One region of the Ensifer sp. KUDG1 genome, then DNA from elsewhere that is predicted to be linked to it. Evidence: riboswitches for the same ligand, from Rfam matches in the RefSeq annotation. Region 1 holds a riboswitch; each other region holds the start of a gene.

Region 1 (5,365 bases):
TGCCGGGCAGACGATTGAGGCTGGCTCCCTTCGCCGCGCCGTTCCGGCGTCTGGCGGAACAGGTTCAGGAAACTGCTGCCGCCGTGCCAAGTGCTGCCGCCAGGTCCGTAATCCCGCGAGTCACGCATCGATGAGTGGGGCTCGCTGTGGCTGTTGCGGTCGATGACGGCAGCACCTCCGCCGCCTGCGCCGGTACCGCCGGGCTCAAGGCCGGGCTCAGGGCCTGCGCCGCTACCGTCGCCGGAGCCCCAGTTGCCGCCACTCCCGTCACCGCCACCCTCGGTGCCGCCGCTCCCGACGTTTTCGCCGCCTTGGTCGCCGCCGCCCGGAGCACCTTCACCATTCCCGCCGCCGGTATTGGCGTCGTCCGCATGGGCGGCGGAAATCCAGGAAAGGCCCGCGGTAAAGCTCCCATCGCGCGACAGGTCGCCTGCGAATGCAAGGACCCCGATGGACAGGGCCGTCAGTCTCAGCAGGCGTGTCCTCAAGTCTTTCTCCTTGTGCGAACGGCGTTGTTGCGTCGTTCTGCAACACCTTCTGCGCGTCATAGGACTGCAGCGCGTCGCGAATGAATTTCGGCGACAGCGACTTTTGCGAGTGCCTTGCATACCGTTCAATCGACGCGGGGACAAGCTATTCGGGTGCCGCGCAAGGTGCGGGCCCATGGCGGTGGCCGCAACACGCCGATGATCGCGGGTTCGACAGGGGGGGCGCGTTCGCCGATTGGGCGGGTCGGTAGCGCGCCTCCCACTCTGGTCAAACCCGAACATGAAGAAGGAGGAGGAGACCGTTGGCGAACACCGGGAGATCCTGAGCGAATTGAAGGGGCCGTGACCGGCCCCTTCAGTGGGCTTTGGCGCCTACTTGGCCGCGCCAGCCGCCTCTTCCACCGGCATGTAGAGGTCGCCGCCCTCGCGGTACTTCGCAGCCATCGCCTCCAGCCCTTCCTTCTGCGCCTCGGCACGGATGTCGTGCGAGATCCGCATCGAGCAGAATTTGGGCCCGCACATCGAGCAGAAATGCGCGACCTTGTGGGCCTCCTTCGGCAAGGTCTCGTCGTGGAAGTTTCGGGCCGTCTCTGGGTCGAGCGAGAGGTTGAACTGGTCCTCCCAGCGGAACTCGAAGCGGGCGCGCGACAGCGCGTCGTCGCGCACCTGGGCGGCCGGATGGCCCTTGGCGAGATCGGCGGCATGGGCGGCGATCTTGTATGTGATGACCCCCACTTTCACGTCGTTGCGGTCAGGCAGACCCAGATGCTCCTTCGGCGTCACGTAGCAGAGCATGGCGGTGCCGAACCAGCCGATCATCGCCGCACCGATACCCGACGTGATGTGGTCGTAGCCGGGTGCGATGTCCGTCGTCAGCGGTCCGAGCGTGTAGAACGGCGCCTCGCCGCAGACGGCCAGTTGCTTGTCCATGTTTTCCTTGATCTTGTGCATCGGCACGTGACCTGGGCCCTCGATCATGACCTGACAATCCTTGGCCCAGGCGATCTTGGTGAGCTCGCCGAGCGTTTCGAGTTCGGCGAATTGTGCCGCGTCGTTGGCATCGGCGATCGAGCCGGGGCGCAGGCCGTCGCCGAGCGAGAAGGAGACGTCATAGGCGCGGCAGATGTCGCAGATTTCCTCGAAATGCTCGTAGAGGAAACTCTCACGATGATGATGCAGACACCACTTGGCCATGATCGAGCCGCCGCGCGAAACGATGCCGGTGACGCGGTCGACGGTGAGCGGGATGTAGTGCAGCCGCACGCCGGCATGGATGGTGAAATAGTCGACACCCTGTTCGGCCTGCTCGATCAGCGTGTCGCGATAGACTTCCCAGGTGAGGTCCTCGGCAATGCCGTTGACCTTTTCCAGCGCCTGGTAGAGCGGCACGGTGCCGATCGGAACCGGCGAGTTGCGGATGATCCATTCGCGGATGTTGTGGATGTTGCGGCCTGTCGAGAGGTCCATGACCGTGTCGGCACCCCAGCGCGTCGCCCAGACCATCTTCTCGACTTCCTCGGCCATCGACGAGGTGACGGCGGAGTTGCCGATATTGGCGTTGATCTTCACCAGGAAGTTCCGGCCGATGATCATCGGTTCGGATTCCGGATGGTTGATGTTGGCGGGCAGGATCGCGCGGCCGCTGGCGATTTCCTGGCGTACGAATTCCGGCGTCACGTGATCGGGAACGTGGGCGCCGAAGCTTTCGCCGTCGCGGACTTTCGCGCGCGCCGCGTCGCGGCCGAGGTTCTCGCGGATCGCCACGAACTCCATCTCCGGCGTGATGATGCCGGCGCGGGCATAGGCAAGCTGCGTCACTGCCCGGCCACCCGTGGCCTTCAGCGGCGCATGCTGGAACGGGAAGGTTGGCGTCAGGCGGTCGCCACTCACAAAGCCGTTGTCTTCGGGACGAACCGTTCGTCCCTCATAGGTCTCGACATCGCCGCGGTCGACGATCCAGTTGCGGCGCAGCCGCGGCAGGCCGTCCTCGATGCGGATCTCGGCACCGTCGGCGGTATAGGCGCCGGAGGAGTCATAGACCGTGACCGGTTGCTCGCCCGAGGTCGGGTGCAGAGCAATCTCGCGCATCGGCACGCGAATATCCGGATGAAGAACGCCCGGCTTGTGGATCTTTCGGGAGGCCGGAAGCGGGCCTTGCGTGACCGTGAGGGCTGCGGGTTTGGTGGCAATATTCATGACGAGGCTCCAAGTTTGCGATTGGAGACCCAGTTCTGATGCCGGAAAGATGAAAGACGCTCCGCCAGGTGCTCACCGCACGGAATCCTGGCTTCGATATCTGCACCGTCCCTACGCCAGTATGAACTGGATCAGGTTCAACGGGTCACTGCGCTATAGCCGGCAAGCCGGCCATCCAGCAGAATCTCAGCCCCTTGCGGGACCCCCCTGGTGAATGCCTAGATCATAGCCATCGAACGGCCCGGGTCGTCAAGCGTGAATTCGCCTATCGACAAAGATGCGCCTAGTGCGTGTGTTTTCGGATTCGAGTTTGGCGCTAGCGGCCGGCCTTTTCCGGTGCTGTCCGCTCGGCATAATCGGCGCGATTGATGCCGTGGCGCTGGAGCTTGTCGTAGAAGGTCTTGCGCGGAATGCCGAGCGCCTCGATCGTCGCCTTGACGTCGCCGCGCTGAGCGCGCAACACCTCTTTCAAGATCTCCGCCTCGTAGCGTTCGAGCCGTTCCGGCAGCGCAAATCCGGGCTGTTCGGCGCGCTCAATCGGCTGTCCCAGCGGACCTTCGACACCAAGCGCCACGCGTTCGGCAAAGTGCGAGAGTTCACGCACATTGCCCGGCCAGGCATGCGTCATCAGATGCCGTTGTACGGCCGGAAAGATCATCGGCACGTCGCGCTTGAAGCGCTCGGCCGCCCGGGTCAGGAAGTGCGAGAAGAGTAGCGGGATATCGTCACGGCGTTCGCGCAGCGGCGGGATCGACAGCGTCACGACGTTCAATCGGAAGTAGAGGTCCTCGCGGAAATCGCCACGCTCCGCCGGATTGCCGAGATCGATCTTGGCAGCGGCAATGACGCGGATATCGACCGGACGAACCTGGTTGGTGCCAAGCGGCGTGATCTCGCGCGCTTCCAGAACGCGCAGCATCTTCACCTGCGTTGCCGGTGGCATCGCCTCGATCTCGTCGAGGAACAGCGTGCCGCCGCTCGCATGCTCGATCCGTCCGATGCGCTTCTTCAAGGCGCCGGTGAAGGCGCCCGGTTCATGGCCGAAGAGTTCGCTTTCGATGACCGTTTCGGGCAGCGCGCCGCAATTCAGCGCCACGAAGTTGCCGTTACGGCGGCGGCTCCAATTGTGAAGCAGCGTCGCCACCACTTCCTTGCCGCTGCCGGTCTCGCCGGCGACGAGCACGTCGACATCGGTATCGGCGATGTGCCGGATGGTCTGGCGCAGGTGCTCCATGGCCGGCGTCTGGCCGATCAGCGGCAGGCTGTCGCCGGCCGTCTCGGCGGCCCGCTTCAGCGCTCGGTTTTCCATCACGAGCCGGCGTTTTTCGAGCGCCCGGTGCACGCTTTGCACCAGCCGATCGGCGGCAAAGGGTTTTGGGATGAAGTCGTAGACGCCGTCCTGAAGCGCCTGCACCGCCATCGGGATATCGCCGTGGCCAGTCACGAGGATCACCGGCAGGTCTGCGTCGAAGGCTTCGATGCGGCGGAAGAAGGCGAGGCCGTCGATGCCCGGCATGCGGATATCGCTTACGACGATGCCGTCGAAATTGGCATCGAGCGTCTTCAACGCTTCGGCGGCGCTGGCAAACGGGATGACGGTGAGGCCGGCGAGTTCCAGCGTCTGCGTCATCGCCTTGCGCAGATGGGTGTCGTCGTCGACGAGATAGACGGTCGGCTGCATCGCTCAGGCCCTCTTCAGGCGAACCGTGAAGACGGTGCCCTTGTCGCTGGTGTCGACGGTGATATCGCCGCCATAATCGGCGACGATCTCCTTTGAGATGGCAAGGCCGAGGCCGAGGCCCTCGTCCTTCGAGGTGTTGAACGGCGTGAACAGATCCTCGCGGATATGCGGGGCAATGCCCGGGCCGTTGTCGGCAACGACGAGCGAAACCGTCCCGGAGGTGCTGTCCTCGCAGCGCACGCGGATCTCGGCGTCGGCACGCGCGCCGAGCGCTTCCAGCGCGTTCTGGAGAAGATTGATCAGCACCTGTTCCAGCCGGATGCGGCTGCCGAGCACGCGGAGGCCATTTTCCGGCAGGTCGATGACGATCGCATCCATGCGGCCGGCAAAGCGGCTGCGCAGCAACAACATCGCCCCTTCGATCACGTCGCGCATCGGCGTCGGTTCGGCGACGAAACGGCCCTTGCGGGCAAAGCTTCTGAGTTCGTCGGTGATGGTGCCGACCCGGTCGGTCAGTTCGGCGATGCTGACGAGGTTCTCGACCGCCGTCTGCTGCTGGCCCCGGTCAAGGAAGGTGCGGGCGTTGTCGGCATAGGCGCGGATGGTCGCGACCGGCTGGTTGATCTCGTGGGCGACGCCGGCTGCTACCTGGCCGAGGATCGCCAGTCGGTTCGCCTGGACGAGCTCCTGTTGCACCGCCTGCAGCTTTTCGCCGGTGCGCCGATGGTCGGCGATCTCCGTTTCGAGATGATCGCGGGCAAGGCTGAGATCATGGGTGCGCTCCGCCACACGGGTTTCCAACTCGTCGCGGGCGGCGCGATCGCGCGCCGAGACGAGCGCCAGCGTCTGGCGGCGGCGCAGGAGGAAGGTGGTAAGGGCGAGCAGCGGTGCGAGGAGGGCGAGCGCAATCAGCCGGGCCTCGCGGGTTGCCGCCGAGATCGCGCCGTCGAGCGGCGCCAGTTGCTCCAGCCGCCAGCTTGTGGTCGGCACCATGGTTTCG
Region 2 (5,365 bases), on a different contig from region 1:
AGACCGGCCGTTCCGACGGCGCCCGATCGGCCACGTTCTCGCCGAGAATGCGGACCTCGCCGCGATCGGGGTCCTCGAACCCGGCAATAAGGTGGAGCAGCGTCGACTTGCCGGAGCCAGACGCACCGGCGACGGCGACGATGCCACCGGTGGCAATCGCGCAATCGAAGGTGAGCGCGGCCGTTTCGAAACGGACCTCGACATCGCGCAGCTCTATCGCGGGGACGGGGTGGGTCATGCTTTGCGTCTTTCCGGCCGGCTGTCATTCGCCGTGCCGAGGATGGTGAAGATCAGGCACAGAAGCCCGAGGAAAAGGGCGAGACCGGCGGCGTCGGCGGTGCGGTAGCTGCCCATGCGGCTGTAGAGCAGCCAGGGCAGCGTGACCATGTCTTGGCTGCCGAAGAGGGCGACGGCGCCGAGATCGCCGAGCGACAGCGCCATGGCGAAGGAAAGTGCCATCAGCAGCGGCTTGCGCAGCGCCGGAAAGTCGATCCATCGCAGGCGATCAAAACCACGGATGCCAAGGCTTGCCGTCAGCCGTTCCGACCGCGCCGCATGGGTCGCCATTGCCGGCGCGAGGATGCGATGGACGAAGGGAAGCGCCATCAGCGCATTGATCGCCACGACGATAACGGGCGCAAAACGCGCGACATCGCCGAAGGGACGCAGCAGAAGGAACCAGCCGGCGCCAAGCACCACGGGCGGCACCAGCAGGATCAGCGAGGTGCTGGCGCCGATGGCGCCGGCGAAACCGCGGGCGAGCGACGTCGCGTGACGCGGCGCGGTGACGGTCGCGGCTGCGCGGATCATCACGGCCGCCATGGTGACGGAGGCGAGGGCCGAGGCGAGCGCGATTGCCGCGCTGGTCAGCAGCGCCCGGTGCACGGCCGGATCGCGGGCGAGCTTCAGCAGATCGGCTTCGAGACCGGAGATGAGGACGGCGACCAGCGGTGCGCCAAGAAACAGAAAGGCAAGGGCGATCCAGGCGGCATCGGTCAGGCGCGCGATCCTGGATGCGCCATCGAAGCGGCGCACGGTGCGGCCACCGGTCATGCCCTCTTCCGGCCCGGTCGCCAGATGACGAAGCAGGAACAGCAGCAGGCCGGTCATGGCGATCTGCAGGGCCGATAGCGCGATCGCGCGGGGCGGATCGAAATCGAAGCGCAGCGCCTGGTAGATTGCCACTTCGATTGTGCTGGCCGCAGGCCCGCCGCCGAGCGTCAACACGAGGGTGAAGCTGGTGGCGCAGAGCATGAAGACAAGGCCGGCGGCACCTGGAAGGAGGCCGCGCAGGACGGGCCATTCGATGAAGCGGAAGAGTGCGCGCGACGGCATGCCGAGATTGGCGGCGCTGCGCCAGTATTCGGCGGGGATGCGCTCGAGCCCGGCCAGGAACAGGCGTGCCGCAAGCGGCATGTTGAAGAAGACGTGGGCGAGCAGGATGCCGAACAGGCCGTAGATGCTGACGGGCTGCGCGAGGCCGAGCCAGCGCAGGCCGGAATTGAGGAATCCCTGGCGCCCCCAGATCTCGATCAGCCCGAGTGCGCCGACGAGAACGGGCAGGCCGAGCGGCAGCGCCATCAGGCGCAAGAGCCAGATGCGGCCGGGAAACTGCGGCCGCCGCGCCAGCGCCTGGGCGACGGGGATGGCAAAGAGCACCGACAGCAGCGTCGAGAGTGTCGCCTGCAGCAGGGTGAAGCGGGTGACGCGCCAGATATAGGCGTCGAACAGCGCGTCATCGCTGGCGCCGCCCGTCTGGCTCAGCAAGGCGACGATCGCCAGGCCGACGAAAAGGACGAAGGCGCCGAGGCAGGCTGCCCCGGCGACCACTGTCATGCGATTTTCGCGCAGTGCGAACAATCCGGCCTCAGTTCTTGCTCATGGCGGCGAGCCATTCGTCGATCCAGGCCTTGCGGTTCTTGGCGACCTCCTCCGAGGGCAGGAGGAAGGTGTTATCCGGCTTGACCAGCTTGTTGAAGGCGTCCGGCAGCGGCTCCTTGGTTGCTGCGACCGGCATCATCCAGTTGGTCGTCGGGATGATCGACTGGAACTCCGGACCGGTCATGAAGGCGAGGAACTGCTTTGCCAGTTCCGGCTCCTTGGCGTTCTTGGTCATGCCGGCGACTTCGATCTGGATGTAGTGCCCTTCGGAAAAGGCAGCCGCCTGATAGCGCTCGGTATTTTCCGCGACCATGTGGTAGGCCGGCGACGTGGTGTAGGACAGCACCATCGGCGCCTCACCCTTGGTGAAGAGGCCATAGGCTTCCGACCAGCCGGGGGTGACGGTCAGAACGCGGTCCTTCAGCTTCGCCCAGGCGGCACCCGCCTCATCGCCATAGACGGCCTTGACCCAGAGGAGCAGACCGAGGCCCGGCGTCGACGTGCGCGGATCCTCGATGACGATCTTCTGCGACGGGTCGCCTTCGACCAGTTCCTTCAGGCTTTTCGGCGGCGTCTTCAGCGTCTCGGTGTCGTAGACGACGGCGAAGTGGCCGTAGTCATAGGGCAGGAACGTGTCGTCGGAGAAGTTGCCGGGCACGGTGACGCCGGTTGCCTCGATGCCGTGCGGCGCGAAGAAGCCCGTTTCCTTGGCTTCCGCAACCAGATTGGTATCGAGGCCGAGCACGATGTCGGCCTTGGAAGCCTCGCCTTCGAGCTTCAGGCGGGTGAGAAGCTCGACGCCGTCGGCGACGCCGACATAGTTGACCTTGCACTCGCAGGTCTTCTCGAACGCTTCCGCAACCTTGGCGCCTGGTCCCCATTCGGTGATGAAGCTCTCATAGGTATAGACCGTCAGCGTCTTGTCGGCGGCGATCGCGACGCCGGAAAAAACGAGGCTTGCGGTGGCCGCAAGGGCTAGCCGGCTAAAGAGTTTGAGTTGCGATGAATTGGACATGGCGAGGACCTCTCTCCCAAAGTTCGTTGTTACATGGGAAAAGGGCGTATCGATCCGATCGCGTCTAATCCCTCCGCCGGTATGAGCCGGATCAGGTTCCGCGGGTTGGCGTTTTGACGCCTCTCAGCCTCCGGCCGCTGTGCGGTCGGGAGGCACCCCGTTAGAGCGGCAAGAGATTTACCGCTGCCAAGGCCCCAAGGCAAGCGATGTTTGCGGGGAAGCAAAGGCGCCTGGCCGGCACGACGGCGCGTGTTTGCGTAAGCCGCCAACTGCGCTACACAACGGCAGCGAGGAGGAAATGTCATGCCCGATATGCTCGTTCGACTTTATGCCCTGCCGGCTGAGCCTCAGTCGAAGCTTGGTCCTGGCGTCAGCATTCGCCGCGCCATGGCGCCGGAGCGCCGCCTTGTCGTGTCCTGGATCGAAAAGACCTTTGGCGCCGGATGGGCGGGCGAGGCGGAAGCCGCCTTTTCCTCGACCCCGACGCGTATGCATGTCGCAGTCCATGAGGAAAAGATTGTCGGCTTTTCCTGCCACGACGTGACGGCGCTCGGCTTCTTTGGTCCGACCGGTGTCGACGAAAGCATGCGCGGGCAGGGCATCGGCGAGGCGCTGCTGCTTGCAAGCCTGACGGCCATGCGCGAGGCCGGCTACGGCTACGCGATTATCGGCGGTGTCGGGCCGGCGAAGTTCTACGAGCGGGTGGCCGGGGCCGTCGAGATCCCGGATTCGACCCCCGGCATTTATGCCGGCATGCTGTTCCCCGATCCGGTGCCCGAGGGGCATTGACGGTCTGACCAAAATCTTAAGAACCGGTCGCCCGACGGTTTTCTTCGTTTTCCTTCGGCGGTCCTTTGCGCTATGGGCTTTGCCATGGCTCGATCGACCTTCACCATTCTGCTTGGCGGCGCCCTTTCGCTGACCGACCGGTTGGCTCACCAGCTGGCCGCAAGTCGCTTCATCGCGGCTGATGGCGGCATGCGCCATGCGCGGCTGCTCGGCATCGTGCCCGATGTCTGGGTCGGTGATTTCGACTCGACCGAGGAAGCCCTTCTTGCGGACTACGCCTCCGTCCCGCGCGAGCCCTATCCGGCGGCAAAGGCCGCGACGGACGGTGAGATCGCGGTCGAGGCGGCGCTGTCGCGTGGCGCCGATCGCCTGATCTTCGCCGGCGCGCTCGGCGGCACCCGCAGTGATCATGCGTTCATGCATCTGCTTCATGCCGTCGCCCTTGCCGAGCGCGGGCTTTCGGTGTTGATGACGTCGGGCGAGGAGGAGGCCTATCCGCTGCTGGCCGGCTCGCTCGAAGTCGACCTGCCCAAGGGCTGCCTCTTCTCGGTCCTCGGGTTGACCGAGCTGACCGGTCTTTCGATCGTCAATGCGCGTTATCCGCTCGACGATTTCACCCTGCCGTTCGGCTCGTCCCGAACCGTTTCCAACGTTGCGGAGGGTCACCTTCGCTTCACTCTCAAGAGCGGCCGCGCCCTCGTGCTTGCCCGCCCCTATGACCTTTCCGGAGCCTGAGCCTTGGCGCCTCCCATTCTGAAACTCGACGATATCTTCCTCACCTTTGGCGGCACGCCGCTGCTTGCCGGCGCCAATTTTCAAGTGGAGCCGGGCGACAAGATCTGCCTGGTCGGCCGCAACGGCTCGGGCAAATCGACGCTGATGAAGATCGCCGCGGGCCTTGCAGAGGCGCAGTCGGGCGAAGTGTTCCGCCATCCCTCGGCAACCATCCGCTATCTGCATCAGGCGCCGGATTTCGACGGCTACGACACGGTGCAGGCCTATGCCGAGGCGGGTCTCGGCCCGAGCGACGATCCCTATCGCGTCGCCTATCTGCTGCAGCATCTGGGTCTGACCGGCGAAGAGGATCCCAAGCGCCTTTCTGGCGGCGAAGCGCGTCGCGCAGCACTCGCGCGCGTCATGGCGCCGGAGCCGGACATCCTTTTGCTCGACGAGCCGACCAACCATCTCGACCTGCCGACGATCGAATGGCTGGAAGACGAACTGATCCGCAGCCGCTCGGCGCTGGTGCTGATCTCGCACGACCGGCGCTTCCTGGAAAAGGTCTCGACCGCCACCGTCTGGCTCGACCGTGGTCAGTCCCGTCGCCTCGACCGTGGCTTTGCCCATTTCGAGGCCTGGCGCGACGAGGTGCTGGAGGCCGAGGAGCTGGAGCAGCACAAGCTCGGCAAGGCGATCGAGCGCGAGGAACATTGGCTGCGTTACGGTGTGACCGCGCGGCGCAAGCGCAACATGCGCCGCCTCGGCGAGCTGCAGACCATGCGGGCGACCTATCGCGGCCACAAGGGGCCGCAGGGCACCGTGCAGGCGACGGCCGCCGACGCCAAGGAATCCGGCAAGCTGGTGATCGAGGCCGAGAAGATCACCAAGGCCTATGGCGAGCGCACCATCGTCGCGCCGTTCTCGATCCGCGTGCACCGCGGCGACCGCATCGGTCTCGTC
Region 3 (5,365 bases), on a different contig from region 1:
GCAGCCCACGGTGTTGCACTTCTCTGCCAAATGGAAGCGCTCTCGAGAAACTGGGATGAGGCAATTAGCGAGTATGCTGTCTATCGCAGATGTTGCTGATTGGTGGCCCGCGGCACTACGGGTACCAATTCCCTCGGGTCAACCTGAGCAGCAAGCCTACGCGGACCTCCTAAACGCCGATCCAGAGGAGTGGACTGCCGCAATCCGGCAGGCGGGGCGAGATCTTACTGCTCGCTTGGCCTGGGACGACTTGCAAATTATTCGCCCAGCATTGAAGGCTGCGAACGAAAAGTCCGCGACTGCGAAAAAGGAACTCGCAGCAGCGCGCACGGAAACTGCGACCTATCAAGCCCAGTCGCGAATAGCGGAAGACGGCTGGGCAACGTCGGATATCGAAATAGAAGCGTGCCGAAAGAAAATTGATTCTTTGGATAATCGCCTTAACGAAGCGTTACACGAATCCAGGTGTCTGGCGGCCGAAGTCGAACGGTTGGCAGGCGAACTTAGGCGAATTCGGGCATCTACTGCTTGGCGCGTGCACGAAACAATTGAGCGACTCCGATGGGGGCGCACCAAAGCGTCCTAATCGGCCTCAGCAGCGGGCGTCGGGACTCACGACTTCCAATCCAAGATAATTCGTAGATGTGTTCCGGCGTGCAAATTAGGTTCTGACGCAGTTTTGGTGGTGATAGATTTTATCCCGTTCCGATGACTTGGGCTTGGGGCAGGTGAATCTTTGCGCGAGATAAACCTGGCGTTTAACAAGTTTGAGCTTGGTGACCTGCCTCTCCGTCAGGTCGTTTGACCGTGGTGAAGTAATTGCGGCGCTGACGGTCTGCACGATTTTTTGCGCCGCCGTGGCGAATGAGCCGATCAAATCCCCAGCCTCAACGAGCAGCGGAGCGGGTCGTCGCGACGGGTGGTCATAAGACGCACTTTGGACTTGGCCGAGGGCGCTCGCTTCAAGGTGCTGCCGTCGACCTTTCTGCTTTTTCGACTGCGTGCGGCCCACTCGGTAATGCCTCGAAGGCATCCGCAAGCGAGCGCGGGTAGAGTTGTTGCGGGAAGCGTTCGACGCGCATGGCAGCGTCCCGGTGGTGGCGGGACGCCATGGCTGGATCAACAAACGCGCAACAGCCCTCCGTCTGACTGCGGGAATTGCCCCCTACCTCTCTTAGTAGCATTGTCGAGTGTGCCTGCGGCAAAAACACGGGGCGTGTCTGCCTGAGAGCAAATTCAGGGCAACTTGCTCCCGAAATTACTCGTATCGCATAAAGTTTGGGACGGGTATTTGCGGAAACTGGCGCCTCGGCGAATGTCCGACCCACGGAATTTCTCTTTTTTTCCAAACACGTACATTGTCCCTTTTGCTGCCGCTCGCCGCCCGCTTGTGAGCGGCTCTATAGCAGTTGTGCCTTCCGGAACTTTCCCAAAGAGTTCGCCTATTTCGCATTCCATAGCTTGAGCGAACTTCTTGAAGTGTAACAATGGTGGGGTTTTTGGTACCGCGCTCTAGGTGGCCGGCATACGAGCGCTCAATACCTGCAGCCAGCACCAGATCATCTTGCAATATCTGTCGCGCAACCCGCAATCGTCGAAGATTCAGAGCGCCCAGCTGCCGTACGTCCATGGCTGCAAAACAGCATTTGACAATTTATGGAACCACGTATTTTAGGACCATGAAAGCGTCCGTTGCGTGTGGCGTCGCGGCTGCACGTTCACAGGAGGTTGCGATGGAACTTCGCCACCTCTCGTTCTTCGTTGCCGTCGCCGAGGAGCTGCACTTCAATCGGGTAAGCAGTCCGTTTGCACATCGCCCAGCCAGCGCTGAGCTCACATATCCAGGCCCTGGAGAAGGAATTGGGAGTCCGGCAGCTTGAGCGGTCGACAAGGAGGGGCGAGTTAACGCGGGCAGGGGAGGCGTTCTACGATAGGGCGATGCGGATCATCGGCGATATCGGCTTATCGATGCATGTGGCGCGATTTGCTGCCGGTAAGGCGGCCCGCACAATCAAGATCGGGACCGTCTATCCGGCGACGATCGGCGTGCTGCCAGCGTTTCGTGCCCGCATCGGCGGGAAGTTCCCCGACGTGGCGCTGCATATGAAGAGCGGCTCGACCGGTGGCATCATCCGTTCAATCGAGCGGCGCGGATCAATCGCGAGCAGGGCGTCCGAAAGCGGGCAATCCGCGGCTGCGAACGGCGATGGTCGAGCTCGCCTGGTTATGGCTGCGCTACCAGCCGGGCTCCAGCCTGTCCTGCTGGTTTAAGGAGCGCGTCACACAGAATGGCGGGCGATTCAAAAAGACGATGATCGTGGTGCTCGCTCGCAAACTGCTGGTCGCCTTACGGAAGTATGTGAATGGTGGCGTCGTCATCGATGGGGCAATATTGAAAACCGCAATGACGGCAATGCCACACCCCAAACGATCGGCGATGAGGACTGAGCCGCACTTTCGTGCAGCGCACGATGTATCCGGCCATTATGTACCCCGGAATTCTCTGATTCCTGAGATGCATACGTGTGCGTCCCGCTTGCCTTGTCGGATGAAAAACGTAATGTCAGCGTGTCTGTGAAGTCGAACGCTCAGACGAAAGGTCCCTTGCGCTCTAACGGCAATAGGGGCCTTTTTTTGTCCTTGTGAAAGCTTGGATTTCTCGCGAATTGCATCGAATCACGCATGCGAGCTCCAAACTCCGGCCATTGACATCCCCGATCATCCGCCCCTAGCATCCCTCCTGCCGAGGGGCGCACTGTCACGGTGCTGAGATGGCGGTGAGCCAGACCCTTGAACCTGATCCGGATCATACCGGCGTAGGAACGGCGAGGGCCCTTCTGCTCACCAGCCGTCTTTGCGCTTGCCGACCGGATCTCCGTCCATTTCCGGGAGGTCGCTTTGCTCGTGTCCGTTTTTGACTCAAACCGAAAAGGCTCAAGCCTCTTGCAGGTGGGGCTATGACCGCGATTGCCGTAACCATCGCAGGGTCGGATTCTGGCGGCGGGGCCGGCATCCAGGCGGATCTGAAGGCGTTCTCTGCGCTCGGCGTTTATGGCGCCAGCGTGATCACGGCGGTCACGGCGCAAAATACCCGCGGGGTATCTGCGGTGGAGGATATCTCCCCGACCGTCGTTGCGGCTCAGATCGACGCGGTGTTTTCCGATCTTGCCGTCGGTGCGGTGAAGATCGGAATGGTATCTCGCCGGGAGACGATCGGGGTGATTGCGGCCGGTCTAAAACGCTATGGCCGGTTGGCTGTCATCGACCCGGTGATGGTGGCGACCTCGGGCGACCATCTGATGCGCTCGGATGCGGTCGCGACGCTCAAAGAGGAGTTACTGCCGCTGGCGCTTGTGCTGACGCCGAACCTGCCCGAGGCGGCGCTGTTGACCGGACGCCCAATCGCCGAAACCGAAGCCGAGGTCGCGCGTCAGGCAGAGATCCTTCTGAAGCTCGGTGCGCGTTCAGTGCTGATGAAGGGCGGTCATGCCAAGGGCAAGGACGCGATCGATATTTTCTATAGCGGGGAGGGTGTCCTCATCCTGTCGCGGCCACGGATCGAAACCAGCAATGATCATGGCACCGGGTGCACTCTCTCGGCAGCAATCGCCTCGGGGCTTGCCAAGGGTATGCCGATTGACGATGCGGTTGTGGCAGCCAAGGCCTACTTGCATGCCGCGTTGGTGGCGGCCGATGGCCTGACCATCGGCCAGGGGAATGGGCCGGTTCATCACTTTCATCATTGGTGGGGCAACGACAAGGGTCGGGCGCCGCGGCTTCGAACGTAGCCGAAGCCAAGCAAAGTCCTAGCCGGTTGTCGCGATCAGGCTGAGCAGTGTGGCATGGCTTCGGCCCTACCTCAGGCCACTGCCGCGCTGGGCAGGGACTGCTGCTCGCCCTTGAGCAACTTGCGATAAAGCGCCACATGCTCCCGTGCGCAATCGACATGACTCGTCGGCCGCCGAAGCGTCGCACGCAGATTGTCCCATGCCCGCGGGGCGGCCAAGACGTCGATCAGACGGTCGGCCAGATCCTGGGCGCTGCCGGCGCGGAAGTGATAGCCGTCCAGCCGATCGCGGACCTTTTCCGCCATGCCGCCGATGTCCGAACACAGGATCGGCCGGCCGTGATGCAACGCTTCCTGTATAACGACGGGGGAGTTTTCCCACCAAACAGAGGGCATTATTACCCAGTCAACCGAGCGCATCAGCCGCGGCATGTCCTGGTTCTGGTAGGCGCCGTAGAAGCGGACGCGACGACCGGCGTCCTCGATCAGCTTCGCCACCTTCTCCTGATAGTCCTTCGGCTGACGTTCGAGGTTCCCGCCAAAGATCATCAATGAGGAATCGTCGCCCCAGACGTCGTCGGGCACGCGCGATACCGCGTCGATCAGCACGTGAACGCCCTTGAACGGCGTCATCTGCCCGAAATAGGCAAAGCGGTTACGCCGCGCCGTCGCTGACGGCAGCTCGCGGGCCGGCGCCTTGTCGCCCATCACGATGCCGTTTTCGATGACGAAGATCTTTGCGGCTTCGAGCCCCCACTCGACATAGCGATTGGCGAGAAAGGCGCTCGGCGCGATAAAGGCATCGGCGAGATTGAGCATGCCGCGCACGAACTGCTCGCGGCGAACGAACCTCGATACCGGGATTTCGGGGAAACACGTGTGGCAGCTGATCGGCGAGGCGCCGTTGCAAAGCTGGCCCGAGGGGCGTTTCACCATCTGTCCGTGATTGTGGCAGATCGGCAGATATTCGTGGAACGTCACGACGATGCGCGCCTTGGGCAGGGCATCGCGAACGGCATAGAGCGCTTCCAGGCCGAAGCCGAGAATATGATGGAAGTGAACGACATCAGGCTTGATATCGCCAACGAAGCGCAGGAGGTCGCGGCGGATCGCGTCCGTATCGCCGTTGGAGAGGAAGAAATGGTCGAAGTCTTCGGCGTGGTAGAGCACTTCGTCCATGGCAAGCCGCAGGCTCATCAGCGCGGAGGCGCCATGGCGCGGAACCGGATTGCCGACACGGGCAAGGTAAATCGATTCTACGCCCGACAGGCCGTTCAGCGCCTTGTGAAGACCATGCGAAGCAATTTCCGCCCCGCCAAGCGAATGGGTCGGGTGGCCATGGGAGACCACGAGTACGCGGAGTTTTTCGCTCATGCGCCAGCCTCTTCGAAAAATGTTTTGGCAGTTTCGGAGGCGGGCATCCATCGGCCGCGGAACAGCGTCCGATCGACACGTTCGACGAAGCGCGCGGTGGCGGCGGAACCCTCTCCGGGCACCTCGTCGGATCCCACCATCTGCAGGGAAGGAAGCCAGTAGGCCTCGTATCCCTTTCCGCTGAGGCGAAGAGCGAGGTCGAGG
Region 4 (5,365 bases), 140 kb from region 1:
GGAAAGACCTCGAACCCTTCGGCCGAAAGGATGCGCGCCGCCTCGACCAGCCCGAAGACATCGGGCTGCAGCGTGTCGTGGTGGCCGATCACTTCGAGCTTCAGCCAGTTGGTGCCGAAGACCTCGCGCGCCATCTTGGCCGTCAGCACCGCCTCGGACACCGAATGGCAGCCAGCGGTGTTCGGCAGCACCTGCACCCCGAGCGCCCGGATCAGTTCGAAGAAGGCGCCGCCCTGGCGGCTCCCGGCGGTTTCGCGCCGAAGCGAGACCGTGACGATTTCGGTGCCCGAGGATCGCACCGCATCTTCGAGCACGGCGGGGGAGGGATAGCGGGCGGTGCCGAGAAGCAGTCTCGAGCGCAGGTCCTGTCCATAGAGCGTCAGCATGTCTCAGCCTCCTTTCATCGGCGAGAGGATTTCGATGCGGTCCCGGTCGCAAAGCGCATGACCCGAACGGTCGGCCCGGTGCACCAGTTCGCCGTTAACGGCGGTGGCGAGCCAGTCGCCTTCGAAATCGAGGGTGGCCAGAAGCTCGGCGAGGGTGGCGACGGCGAGGTCGTGATCCTCGCCATTGACGGTCAGTCTCATGCGGCATCTCCCTTCAGGTCCTGCGCAAGCGCAAGGTCGGCTGCTTCCGCCGCCACGGCTGGCGAAAGCAGGAAGCCATGGCGGTAAAGTCCGTTGATCGTGATGGTCTGCCCGGCGCGCAGGGCGCGCGGCAGGTTGTCGGCGAAGGCGGGGCGGACGCCGGCGCCGGTCTCGACGAGGCGCGCTTCGCCGAAGGCTGGATGCAGGGCATAGGCGGCGTTCAGCAGTTCCATGAGGGAACGGGCGGTGATCGGTCCGCCGTCATCCGTCTCGATCATCGTCGCCCCGCACATGAAGAGGCCGCCGCCGCGCGGCACGATGTAGAGCGGGATGCGCGGATGAACGAGCCTGACGGGCCGCGACAGCTCCACGTCGCTTGTCTCAAGGTAGAGCATTTCGCCGCGCACGCCGCGCAGGCCGGGCGTGTCGCTGATGCGTGCCGCACCGGTGCAGTCGGCGACGAGATCGTGGTGTCCGTTGTCGCTCGCCTCGGTGATGAAGGTGACGCCGCGATCGACAAGCTTCTGCCGCAGCCGGGCGAGCGCCCGGCGTGGGTCGAGATGCGCCTCGCCGGCAAAAAACAACGCCTCGCGGAAACGTCCGGCAAGCGCCGGTTCCAGCCGTTCGATCGCCGCGGTGTCGAGCCATTCGTAGCCGGAGGTGCGCGAGGCGAAGCGCCTGAGTTCGCCGGCGTCCCGTGGCGGGGCGACGACCAGCGTGCCGTTGCGGGAAACTTCGCCTGGCAGGACGTCGTCCCACCAGTCGATGGCGCCGATGCCCTTCGTCAGCACCGCCTCTTCGGCGCTTTCGCGCTCGCACCAGGGCGCCAGCATGCCGCCGGCAAACCAGGAGGCCGCGCCGGCAAAGCCTGGCTCTTGCTCGACGACCGTCACCGCGACACCGCGGGCGCTGAGTTCATGGGCCAGACAGAGCCCTGCGACGCCGGCACCTTTCACGAGGACCCGCATCGCTCAGCGCTCCCGTGTGGCGCGAACGGGCCGTCGTAGGCAACGAAGCTGGATGGTGTTGGCGGTGTGCATGCCGAGGCTCCAAAGGTGGAGACCCAGTTCACGAGCGGGGGAGGGGAAGGACGCCTTGCCGATTGAACCGTCACGTAAGCGCGACGTTTGCGGCAGCGAGTCTGCACCGTCCCTACGCCAGTATGAACTGGATCAGGTTCAACGGGTCACTGCGCCGCGCAACCGCATAGCAGAATCTCAGCCCCTTGGCGGGACACCCCTGGTGAATGCTCCAAGCTGACCGCTCGGGGCCGTTTTTGTCAAGAGCCAGCATTCGTGCTGACCGTGATCTGACTGCCGAAAAAATTATCTATAATTTTTCTGCGAGAAAGCGCAGGCGTCGGTGGCGCGATGGAAGGAAGGGGCTGGCCGACCGGAATGAAGCTTGGAATGCCGGAGAAGTCCGGAGTCGTAGTGGTTTCGTTGGCGGCGTGCGCGAGACTTTGGCGTTGACGCGCGAGTGAGTGATTGTCGGTTCTCGCCCTGTGCCGACGGCGTCCGGACCTTCATACGATCCAAAAATACAACCAGAAGAGTATGCGATGTAAACATTTCTTCCCTTGGGTGCTTGCGAATTTCCGTGTCCGACAAAATTATAGATAATATTGGATTCTATCTATTTTACGACGGTGACGACCTGGAGGACAAACCGAAATGCTGGACAAAAACCGAGCGGCTGGTGCTGATTTTATCCTCGGCGACGCGGCAAATACCCGCTGGACCCAGGCGGAAGCAGAGAAAATCTATAATCTGCCGTTCAACGATCTGCTCTACCGCGCCCACACCGTTCACCGCGCGCAGTTCGATCCCAACGCCATCCAGATGAGCCGGTTGCTCTCGATCAAGACCGGCGGTTGCGCCGAGGATTGCGGCTACTGCAGCCAGTCCGCTCATTATCCGACCGGGCTCAAGGCATCGAAGCTGATGGAGGTCGAGCGTGTGCTTGCCGAGGCGCGCAAGGCGCGCGACGGCGGCGCGACCCGCTATTGCATGGGGGCCGCGTGGCGCAGCCCGAAGGACCGCGACATGGATGCCATCGTCGCCATGGTCGAGGGTGTACGGGCGCTCGGCATGGAAACCTGCATGACGCTCGGCATGCTGACGCCGGCCCAGTCTGCGCGGCTCGCCGAGGCCGGGCTCGATTACTACAACCACAATGTCGATACGTCCGAACGCTTCTATAGCGAGATCATCACCACCCGCAGCTTTGCCGACCGGCTGGAGACGCTCGCCAATGTCCGCGACGCCGGCATCAAGGTCTGCGCCGGCGGCATCCTCGGCATGGGCGAGACGGCCGACGACCGGATCTCGATGCTGGTGACCCTCGCCAACCTGGCCGAGCCGCCCGAGAGCGTGCCGATCAACATGCTGATCCCGATCCCGGGCTCGAAGCTGGCGGATGCAGCACCCGTCGATCCGATCGATTTCGTCCGCACCATCGCGCTTGCCCGCATCCTGATGCCGCAATCGCATGTCCGGCTTTCGGCCGGTCGCACCGACATGAGCGACGAGACGCAGGCGCTCTGTTTCTTTGCCGGCGCCAATTCGATCTTTGTCGGCGAAACCCTGCTGACCGCCGATAATCCCGGCGAGGACCACGATGCAGCGCTCTTCCGGCGGCTGGGGCTGAAGCCGATGGCGCTGGCGGCAAGGCAGGACGCGGCGGAATGACCGCGGGTCTTTTTGCGCGCTACGAGAAGACGCTGGAGGGCCTCGAACGCAAGGGCCGCCGGCGCGCTCTTGCCCCCGCCGGCGGAGTGGATTTCACCTCGAACGACTACCTGGCGCTCGCCGCCTCGCCGCGGCTGAAGGCGGCGATAACGGCCGCCATCGCGCGCGGCGTGCCTGTCGGCTCCGGCGGCTCACGGCTGTTGCGCGGCAATCACGAAGAACACCAGGCGCTGGAGACGGAAGCGGCCGCCTTCTTCGGCGCCGAACGGATGCTCTTTTTCGGCAGCGGCTATGCCGCCAATGCTGCCTTGTTTTCGACGCTGCCGCAGCGGGACGATCTCATCGTCCATGATGCCCTGATCCATGCGAGCGCCCGTGAGGGCGTCGCCGCAAGCAAGGCCGATGCGGTGGCAGCAGTGCACAACGATGTCGGCGCCTTTGCCGATGCCATCGAAAAATGGCGCCGGGCCGGCGGAGCGGGGCGCCCGTGGATTGCCGTCGAAAGCCTCTATTCGATGGATGGCGATCGCGCGCCGCTTGCCGACCTCTCAGCGCTTGCCGCACAGCATGACGGCTTTCTCGTCATCGACGAGGCGCACGCGACCGGCGTCTTCGGACGGGAAGGTCGCGGTCTGGCGGCGGAGTTGGAAGGCCGGGAGAACGTCGTCGTGCTGCACACCTGCGGCAAGGCGCTCGGTGTTTCCGGCGCGGTGGTCGGGGCGAGCGCCGTCCTTTGCGACTATCTCGTCAACCGCGCCCGCAACTTCATCTACTCCACCGCACCTTCGCCGCTCGTTGCGGCCGCGGTGCGCGAAGCGCTCGTAGCCCTCGTCGACGAGCCGGAACGCCGCGCCGCATTCGAGGGCCTCAGATCCTTCGCCAACCGGGCGCTCGTCGAGACGCTTGGCATCGAAGGCAGCGGCTCGCAGATCCTGCCCATCCCGATCGGCGACAACGGCCGAGCGCTCCGCATCGCCGCCAGCATGCGCGCCGAGGGCTACGATATCAGGGCAATCCGCCCGCCGACGGTGCCGGAAGGCACCGCGCGTCTTCGGATCGCCATCACGCTCAACGTCGACCAGTCTGCAATCGCGCAGATGCTGCAGCAGTTGAAGAGCGCGATCGCCAAGGAGCGGCCATGAAAACCCGTATCGTGGTCACCGGTACTGATACCGGCATCGGCAAGACCATCTTTTCCGCAGCTCTCACCGACGCGCTCGACGGCTGCTACTGGAAGCCTGTGCAGTCAGGTCTCGACGAAGAAACCGACAGCGAAACCGTCGCCCGGCTCGGCCGGTTGTCGTCTGACCGCGTCCTGCCTGAAGCCTACAGGCTCGCAACACCGGCCTCGCCGCACCTCTCGGCACGGATCGACGGCGTCACGCTCCGGCCGGAAGGTCTTTTGCCGCCTGGGGTGGAACGACCGCTGGTGATCGAAGGCGCAGGCGGGCTTCTGGTGCCGCTGACGGAACACACGGTCTTTGCGGATGTCTTCGCGCGCTGGCAGATCCCGGTCGTTCTCTGTGCTCGCACCGGGCTCGGCACGATCAACCACACCCTCTTGTCGCTCGAAGCGCTACGCAGCCGCGCCATTCCCATCCTCGGCGTCGCCATCATCGGCGACGCGCAGGAGGACAGCGAAGCGGTCATATCCGAACTTGGCGCCGTGCGGCGTCTCGGCCGGCTGCCGCGACTCGATCCGCTGACGCCCGACCGCCTGCGCCGCGCCTTCGCTGAAAATTTCAACATCGCCGATTTCCTGGAGGTGCCGGCATGAGAAACTCCGCCGTCTGGTATCCCTTCACCCAGCATGCGCTGGAACCGGCGATGCGCCGCATCGTCGGCACCGAGGGCGCCTGTCTCGTCGACGAAGATGGCGCGTCGATCCTCGACGCGATTTCGTCTTGGTGGGTCATCACTCACGGCCATCGCCACCCCACCATCATGGAGGCGATCCGCAGGGCGACGGAAACCTGCGACCAGATCATCTTCGCCGAATATACCCACGCGCCGGCCGAGGAACTCGCGCGCGGGCTGATCGAGATCGCACCGCCCGGGCTCGCCCATGTGTTTTATTCCGACAGTGGT

The links. A riboswitch is a leader RNA that binds a small molecule or an ion and turns the genes downstream of it on or off. The one in region 1 is predicted to bind thiamine pyrophosphate.
Region 2: it holds a riboswitch for thiamine pyrophosphate, as region 1 does, so the genes downstream of both, thiB (thiamine ABC transporter substrate binding subunit) here and thiC (phosphomethylpyrimidine synthase ThiC) in region 1, are expected to answer to the same signal.
Region 3: it holds a riboswitch for thiamine pyrophosphate, as region 1 does, so the genes downstream of both, thiD (bifunctional hydroxymethylpyrimidine kinase/phosphomethylpyrimidine kinase) here and thiC (phosphomethylpyrimidine synthase ThiC) in region 1, are expected to answer to the same signal.
Region 4: it holds a riboswitch for thiamine pyrophosphate, as region 1 does, so the genes downstream of both, thiO (glycine oxidase ThiO) here and thiC (phosphomethylpyrimidine synthase ThiC) in region 1, are expected to answer to the same signal.

Annotation. Positions count from the first base shown of each region.
Region 1 is NZ_JBNDIG010000006.1:244,802-250,166, forward strand. It holds gene M2267_RS17410 (hypothetical protein) at 1-488, opposite strand, end outside; gene thiC (phosphomethylpyrimidine synthase ThiC) at 861-2,684, opposite strand; TPP riboswitch at 2,775-2,903, opposite strand; gene M2267_RS17420 (sigma-54-dependent transcriptional regulator) at 3,001-4,365, opposite strand; gene M2267_RS17425 (ATP-binding protein) at 4,369-5,365, opposite strand, start outside.
Region 2 is NZ_JBNDIG010000009.1:78,454-83,818, forward strand. It holds gene thiQ (thiamine ABC transporter ATP-binding protein) at 1-238, opposite strand, end outside; gene thiP (thiamine/thiamine pyrophosphate ABC transporter permease ThiP) at 235-1,860, opposite strand; gene thiB (thiamine ABC transporter substrate binding subunit) at 1,868-2,896, opposite strand; TPP riboswitch at 2,948-3,066, opposite strand; gene M2267_RS21475 (GNAT family N-acetyltransferase) at 3,200-3,685, shown strand; gene M2267_RS21480 (thiamine diphosphokinase) at 3,770-4,420, shown strand; gene M2267_RS21485 (ABC-F family ATP-binding cassette domain-containing protein) at 4,424-5,365, shown strand, end outside.
Region 3 is NZ_JBNDIG010000010.1:11,095-16,459, forward strand. It holds gene M2267_RS22730 (glycosyltransferase) at 1-586, shown strand, start outside; partial or broken gene M2267_RS22735 (LysR family transcriptional regulator) at 1,734-2,145, shown strand; partial or broken gene M2267_RS22740 (IS110 family transposase) at 2,168-2,404, shown strand; TPP riboswitch at 2,737-2,840, shown strand; gene thiD (bifunctional hydroxymethylpyrimidine kinase/phosphomethylpyrimidine kinase) at 2,958-3,788, shown strand; gene M2267_RS22750 (glycosyltransferase family 4 protein) at 3,860-5,161, opposite strand; gene M2267_RS22755 (hypothetical protein) at 5,158-5,365, opposite strand, start outside.
Region 4 is NZ_JBNDIG010000006.1:108,135-113,499, forward strand. It holds gene M2267_RS16800 (thiazole synthase) at 1-386, opposite strand, end outside; gene thiS (sulfur carrier protein ThiS) at 390-587, opposite strand; gene thiO (glycine oxidase ThiO) at 584-1,555, opposite strand; TPP riboswitch at 1,719-1,838, opposite strand; gene bioB (biotin synthase BioB) at 2,261-3,277, shown strand; gene M2267_RS16820 (8-amino-7-oxononanoate synthase) at 3,274-4,419, shown strand; gene bioD (dethiobiotin synthase) at 4,416-5,054, shown strand; gene M2267_RS16830 (adenosylmethionine--8-amino-7-oxononanoate transaminase) at 5,051-5,365, shown strand, end outside.